One region of the Paenibacillus sp. 37 genome, then DNA from elsewhere that is predicted to be linked to it. Evidence: a T-box and tRNA genes for the amino acid it is inferred to sense, from the RefSeq annotation. Region 1 holds a T-box; the other holds one or more tRNA genes.
The links. The T-box of region 1 lies ahead of tyrS (tyrosine--tRNA ligase). A T-box ahead of a tRNA ligase gene usually reads a tRNA of that ligase, here a tRNA-Tyr.
Positions count from the first base shown of each region.

Region 2: it has a tRNA-Tyr gene. The T-box ahead of tyrS (tyrosine--tRNA ligase) is inferred to sense a tRNA for this amino acid. The anticodon was not compared.

Region 1 covers NZ_CP043761.1:4,210,773-4,214,159, reverse strand. The annotation lists gene F0220_RS18035 (protein adenylyltransferase SelO) at 1-1, shown strand, start outside; gene F0220_RS18030 (Imm63 family immunity protein) at 156-599, shown strand; gene F0220_RS18025 (DMP19 family protein) at 620-1,069, shown strand; T-box leader at 1,168-1,395, shown strand; gene tyrS (tyrosine--tRNA ligase) at 1,511-2,773, shown strand; gene F0220_RS18015 (YxcD family protein) at 2,929-3,207, opposite strand; gene F0220_RS18010 (hypothetical protein) at 3,213-3,387, opposite strand, start outside.
Region 2 covers NZ_CP043761.1:5,912,062-5,915,448, reverse strand. The annotation lists rRNA gene F0220_RS25440 (23S ribosomal RNA) at 1-690, shown strand, start outside; tRNA gene F0220_RS25435 (tRNA-Asn) at 758-833, shown strand; tRNA gene F0220_RS25430 (tRNA-Ser) at 837-928, shown strand; tRNA gene F0220_RS25425 (tRNA-Glu) at 938-1,009, shown strand; tRNA gene F0220_RS25420 (tRNA-Val) at 1,078-1,153, shown strand; tRNA gene F0220_RS25415 (tRNA-Met) at 1,171-1,244, shown strand; tRNA gene F0220_RS25410 (tRNA-Asp) at 1,272-1,349, shown strand; tRNA gene F0220_RS25405 (tRNA-Phe) at 1,445-1,520, shown strand; tRNA gene F0220_RS25400 (tRNA-Thr) at 1,541-1,616, shown strand; tRNA gene F0220_RS25395 (tRNA-Tyr) at 1,626-1,711, shown strand; tRNA gene F0220_RS25390 (tRNA-Trp) at 1,718-1,791, shown strand; tRNA gene F0220_RS25385 (tRNA-His) at 1,820-1,892, shown strand; tRNA gene F0220_RS25380 (tRNA-Gln) at 1,915-1,989, shown strand; tRNA gene F0220_RS25375 (tRNA-Gly) at 1,994-2,068, shown strand; tRNA gene F0220_RS25370 (tRNA-Cys) at 2,075-2,148, shown strand; tRNA gene F0220_RS25365 (tRNA-Leu) at 2,155-2,233, shown strand; gene F0220_RS25360 (class I SAM-dependent methyltransferase) at 2,404-3,330, shown strand.

The DNA.
Region 1 (3,387 bases):
ATTGAACAGTATGGAATGAGGAGGCTGCCTTGGGCAGTCTTTTCATTTTTTCATTCTGTCATCGATGTTAAAATCCATCATGGGAATTGAATTCGGAGATTATCATGCAATAATTAGAGAAATAGAGATTTACTTTTATAGAGGCAGGTGCATTCATGTCCAACATGTTAAGCAAACAACAATTGGCAGACATCCTTATACAGCTTTTAAAGCTTACATTCTTCCCTAGAGAACAGATGCAGAACTATGTTAACCGCTTGTTTGAGACCTTTAAATGGGATGGTGTACCCTATGTAGAGTGTGGAAAAGATACGTATATTGTTCGAATATACGAACGTGGTCTCGTCTCGTTAGAGAAACGAGTAAAACAGCCAGAGGAAGTCATCTATTGGCTGCTGGAAGATATTATTTTCACCGCGACGCATGTAGGATTGTTGGAACGACATGGCGTGGATAATAAACAGACGCATTTGAACTATACAGATGAAGTCATGAAGGAACTGAACAGGGGTGTTCAGGAAGCTTTCCAGCAGATCGGTGATCCGTATTTACATTGGCATCAGACGGGTAAACGTCAGGAGTTAGAGAGCATGGCATAAAGAAAAGTGAGGTGTGTAACGTGAGTGAGCAAGATATTAATGATGTATGGCATGACTATGCTGTGTTATTTGTCGAAAAAAAGAATGAATCTGAACAGGGCTGGGCATCGTTAACTTCGAACGAGCAGGACGTTGCTGCTTTATGGCTGTTAGAGGCGGATGTCTTTAATGGTGGTTTTATACAGTTTTTCTGCAACTGGGGGGAAGAAGTATACCGTTACGCGTTGCGGGCATTACATATCATTGGTGCGACTCAAGTTGTGGAGATTATAACGTCACCATACGGCTGCATTGAGCATCTGAAAGAGGATGAAAGGCTTACTGAACTATGGGACATTCCTAAATTACTGACAAAGGAACAAGAGCACCAGTTAGATGAACTGGATCAGCAATTTTGGAACAATGAGGATCAGATCGCGGAGAAAGCCTATGGTTATTATCACGGAAAATTGAACATGATGATTATATAATCTGGTTTCAACTACGCATCCGTTGTTCTGTTCGAAGATTAATACTTGGTCTTGCAATGACTGAAACGTTCGGCTATACTTGCTATAAATTGAATACATGAATCACGTTGATAGAGCGCAGTAGCGGCTTTGTCCCTGTTACAGAAAGTCAGGGGTTGATGGAACCTGATACATACAAGGGCTGCGAATTACACTCTGGAGTACTTGGGTAATGCCAAGCGGATGGGCAAACGATATATTGCCAAAAGTGGTATGGATAGCGTGTTAAGGTTATGTGTTATCCATGCAATTTGGGTGGTACCACGGTTATGATAATCGTCCCTGTGTCTAATGAAGACAAGGAGGCGATTTTTTTGTGTCCAAAAAAGCCGTTCCAGTGTGTTTTTTGTAAATTAACGTAGATCATGACTGAATTTTGAGGATAGAAAAGGGGTTATACGAATGAATATTATTGATGAACTACAGTGGCGTGACGCCATTAACCAGCAAACGGATGCAGAGGGATTACGTGAATTGACTGAAACGAAGTCCGTTTCTTTGTACTGCGGTGTTGACCCTACGGGGGATAGCATGCATATCGGACATTTAATTCCCTTCATGATGCTGAAACGTTTTCAACTGGCAGGACACCGTCCGGTTATTTTGATTGGTGGAGCTACAGGCACGATTGGTGATCCAAGTGGTCGTCAGGCAGAGCGTTCTTTGCAAACGATGGAGCAAGTGCAGGAGAACGTGGATGCACTGACCGCGCAGATGAAGAAGTTGTTCGTAACAGACGGGGATAATCAGGTACGCATGGTGAACAACTACGATTGGACACACAAAATCAATGTCATTGAATTCTTGCGTGACTACGGCAAAAACTTTAACCTCAACACAATGCTTGCTAAGGATGTAGTTGCGAGCAGACTGGAAGGCGGAATCTCGTTCACTGAGTTCTCCTACCAGATTCTTCAATCACTCGACTACCTGCACCTGTTCCAGAACGAAGATGTACAGCTTCAAATTGGCGGTTCCGATCAATGGGGGAATATCACGAGTGGTCTTGATCTGATTCGTAAAAAAGAAGGATCTGAAGCGAAGGCGTACGGTCTGACCATTCCACTTATGCTTAAATCCGATGGAACCAAATTCGGTAAAACAGCTGGCGGCGCAATCTGGCTTGATCCGAACAAAACGACACCATTTGAATTCTACCAGTTCTGGGCGAACACAGATGACCGTGATGTGATCAAATACTTGAAATACTTTACCTTCCTGAGCAAAGAAGAAATTGAAGCTTTGGCTGAAAAGGTAGAGACAGAGCCGCACAGACGTGAAGCACAGAAAGCACTTGCGGAAGAAATGACAAAATTCGTACACGGCGAAGAAATGCTTGAACAGGCTAAACGTATTACAGCGGCGCTGTTCAGTGGTGATATCCGTTCCCTGACCGCAGACGAAATCGAGCAGGGCTTCAAGGAAATGCCTACCTTTGAAACGGACGGCGAAGCCAAAAATATTGTGGATTGGCTCGTAGATCTGGGTCTGGAGCCATCCAAGCGCCAAGCGCGGGAGGATGTCACCAAAGGTGCAATTTCCATGAATGGTGAGAAAATCACGGAGCTTGAATTCACGGTGTCGGCAGAACACGCCATTGGCGGTAAATTCATCATTATCCGTAAAGGTAAGAAGAACTACAGCCTGGTTAAACTTCAATCGTAGTTTCCAAGAAGTAGAATGTAACACAGACACATATAGAGACTGCATTAGAGTACAAATAAAGCTACAAATAAAGAAACAAAAAGACCGCCTTCCATCTCTGTCAGGCGACAGAGGGGAGGCGGTCTTTCGTATATCAGGCCAGTGACTGACCTATCTTATTGATTAACGATCGCTGTGATCTCTTCATCCAGATCAAGTCGTACGTTCTCACGGTACGCCCGGATGTTGTATTCACTGTGCAGGTAACGAAGAATCGCTTCAATCATATTGGACTCCACCAGATATTGACTACGGCCTTGGATCCAAACTTCAGCGGAATAACCTGTATCTTCTTCCCAGCTCAGTTCTACATTCACATCGGTTGGACGTACACCCTTACGTTCTGCCATATGAATACAGATTGCATTCACAATTTCATCCATGCTCAGAACCATAGAGATTAGTACCGTCCGTTTCTGTTACGGTCGTCATCACGATCATTGCGACGGTCATAACGACCATCCGCTGCAGGTTTGCGACGATTGGAGATGGCTCTGAAGAGTGCCATAGCCAGCATAACAATCAACATAATTGCTGCAACGTTCACGAGCAATCCAAGGATGTTACCCAGAGCG
Region 2 (3,387 bases), 1.7 Mb from region 1:
TGGTACCGTAATCCGGTGCGGGGACAGTGTCAGGTGGGCAGTTTGACTGGGGCGGTCGCCTCCTAAAGAGTAACGGAGGCGCCCAAAGGTTCCCTCAGAATGGTTGGAAATCATTCGAAGAGTGCAAAGGCATAAGGGAGCTTGACTGCGAGACCTACAAGTCGAGCAGGGACGAAAGTCGGGCTTAGTGATCCGGTGGTACCGCATGGAAGGGCCATCGCTCAACGGATAAAAGCTACCCTGGGGATAACAGGCTTATCTCCCCCAAGAGTCCACATCGACGGGGAGGTTTGGCACCTCGATGTCGGCTCATCGCATCCTGGGGCTGAAGTAGGTCCCAAGGGTTGGGCTGTTCGCCCATTAAAGCGGTACGCGAGCTGGGTTCAGAACGTCGTGAGACAGTTCGGTCCCTATCTGTCGTGGGCGTAGGAAATTTGAGAGGAGCTGTCCTTAGTACGAGAGGACCGGGATGGACGTACCGCTGGTGTACCAGTTGTTCCGCCAGGAGCACCGCTGGGTAGCTATGTACGGACGGGATAAACGCTGAAAGCATCTAAGCGTGAAGCCCCCCTCAAGATGAGATTTCCCAGTATGTAAGACCCCTTGAAGACGACGAGGTAGATAGGCTGGGGGTGGAAGTGCAGCAATGCATGGAGCTGACCAGTACTAATCGGTCGAGGGCTTATCCAATTAGCAAGTGATAATTCGCATGTTTCGTTTCGAATCTAGTTTTCAGAGAACGATCTCTGAAGCATATTCCCTGATAGCTCAGTTGGTAGAGCACTCGACTGTTAATCGAGTTGTCACAGGTTCGAGCCCTGTTCGGGGAGCCATATGGAGAGGTGTCCGAGCTGGCCGAAGGAGCACGATTGGAAATCGTGTAGGCGTCACAAGCGTCTCGAGGGTTCGAATCCCTCTCTCTCCGCCATAATATTAAGGCCCGTTGGTCAAGGGGTTAAGACACCTCCCTTTCACGGAGGTAACAGGGGTTCGAATCCCCTACGGGTCATAATAACTTCTCAAAAAAGAAGTTGATTTTTACAACAAGATTATGGTATGATCATAAATGTGTTGTTCGGAGGCTTAGCTCAGCTGGGAGAGCATCTGCCTTACAAGCAGAGGGTCGGGGGTTCGATCCCCTCAGCCTCCACCATATAAACTTTATAACGACGCGGGGTGGAGCAGCCCGGTAGCTCGTCGGGCTCATAACCCGAAGGCCGCAGGTTCAAATCCTGCCCCCGCAATCATACTTTCCTTTGAGAAAGTGATCTGGAACCGTGGTGTAGTTGGCCTAACATGCCTGCCTGTCACGCAGGAGATCGCGGGTTCGAATCCCGTCGGTTCCGCCATTTAATCTTTACATGAGGCAAACTGTTCACTACATCTGCTGTATGGCACTGATGCCCTATATAAAGTGTAAGGAATTAAGATTAGACTTTATTATGGCTCGGTAGCTCAGTCGGTAGAGCAGAGGACTGAAAATCCTCGTGTCGGCGGTTCGATTCCGTCCCGAGCCACCATTTTTAAAACAATTTAATATGCCGGTGTAGCTCAACTGGTAGAGCAACTGACTTGTAATCAGTAGGTTGGGGGTTCAAGTCCTCTCGCCGGCACCATGTAATCCTGGAGGATTAGCGAAGTGGCCAAACGCATCAGACTGTAAATCTGCTCCCGTACGGGTTCGGTGGTTCGAATCCATCATCCTCCACCAGTTTTTAGGGGCATAGTTTAAAGGTAGAACAACGGTCTCCAAAACCGTTGGTGTGGGTTCAATTCCTGCTGCCCCTGCCAATTATCTTTTAGAAAATAACCTTTTGTGGCGATCGTGGCGAAGTGGTTAACGCACCGGTTTGTGGATCCGGCATTCGGGGGTTCAATTCCCCTCGATCGCCCCTTTGTTTTTTCATTTTTTATTGGGGATTAGCCAAGCGGTAAGGCAACGGACTTTGACTCCGTCATGCATAGGTTCAAATCCTATATCCCCAGCCATTATGCGGACGTGGCTCAGCGGTAGAGCATCGCCTTGCCAAGGCGAGGGTCGCGGGTTCGATTCCCGTCGTCCGCTCCAAAATATGGCGCCATAGCCAAGTGGTAAGGCACAGCTCTGCAAAAGCTTTATCCCCAGTTCGAATCTGGGTGGCGCCTCCAGCATATGCCGGCGTGGCGGAATGGCAGACGCGCTCGACTCAAAATCGAGTGGGAAACCGTGGAGGTTCGAGTCCTCTCGCCGGTATATTGAATAGCCCTACATGTTGCTTATGCAATGTGTAGGGCTATTTTTATTTTATATAAATTGATTTTTTGTATTGTAAGGATAGTTGGACGTTAATAAAGATTGACGTATGATTTAATTAAGTATATTGTAGATAATTGAAGTCTTCAATTATAGAGGAGTGAAGCATAGTGACTACTGGAAAAAATGTAACGGATACCGATCTGTTATTTGATCTTTCTGTATGGGAAGAGGCATGGAAGAACCGCCCGAGAATTTCAAAATATGAGAAGAAAAGCACTACCTTTAATACAGAAGAAGCATTTGAGCGGTGGGCCAGGGATTATCATGCACAGTCGTTTACCGAAGAAGGAAAGCAGCGTTCTGAACGTATTATGGGCTGGATTGAAAACCAGGGTGTGGAATTCGCAGGGTTATCCATTTTGGACATTGGAGCGGCCTCAGGCATATTTACCATTCCTTTTGCGGAAAAGGGGGCAAATGTGACAGCAGTTGAGCCTTCTGAGTTGCTTGTCTCCTTTATGAAAGAGACGATACCTCCAGCACTTGAATCCAAAATCGAAATCGTAAACGAACGATATGAGGAAATCTCTATTCAGGATAAAGGCTGGGAGAAGAAATATGACTTTGCATTTGCATCCATGTGTCCGGCGATGTCGGATTGGGAAACGATTGAGCAGGCGATCAATTGCGCCCGGAAGTATGTGTATATAAGTACTATGGCGGGACAGAAGGAACACACACTAATGGATGAACTTAAGGATGTACTGGGGGTAACTTCTTCATACAAGGCCGGTGATATGGGGTATATCCAACAGTTGCTGTATTTGAAGGGGTATTCTTATACGATGATCATTACGAGAGAAGTTAACTCATTTGAAGTACCGGTGGAAGAGATTATCGAAAAGCTGCCAGAATGGCTTAGTACGTATGAGTTACCATCGAATGAAGATTCCCTCAGATTGGCTGAGAATTACATTAGCGATACGTACAAGGATAGTACGGTGACCTTCTCACGTGGAGCAAGGTTTGGTAAAATTCTAATTCAACTTGAACAGCCAAATATGAAAACAGTTCGTACTAAGGATAAGCGATAAATCGCATACGCTTGGCAAGTGTACTGATAATAAGGAATTGAGATGGACAATGTAGTC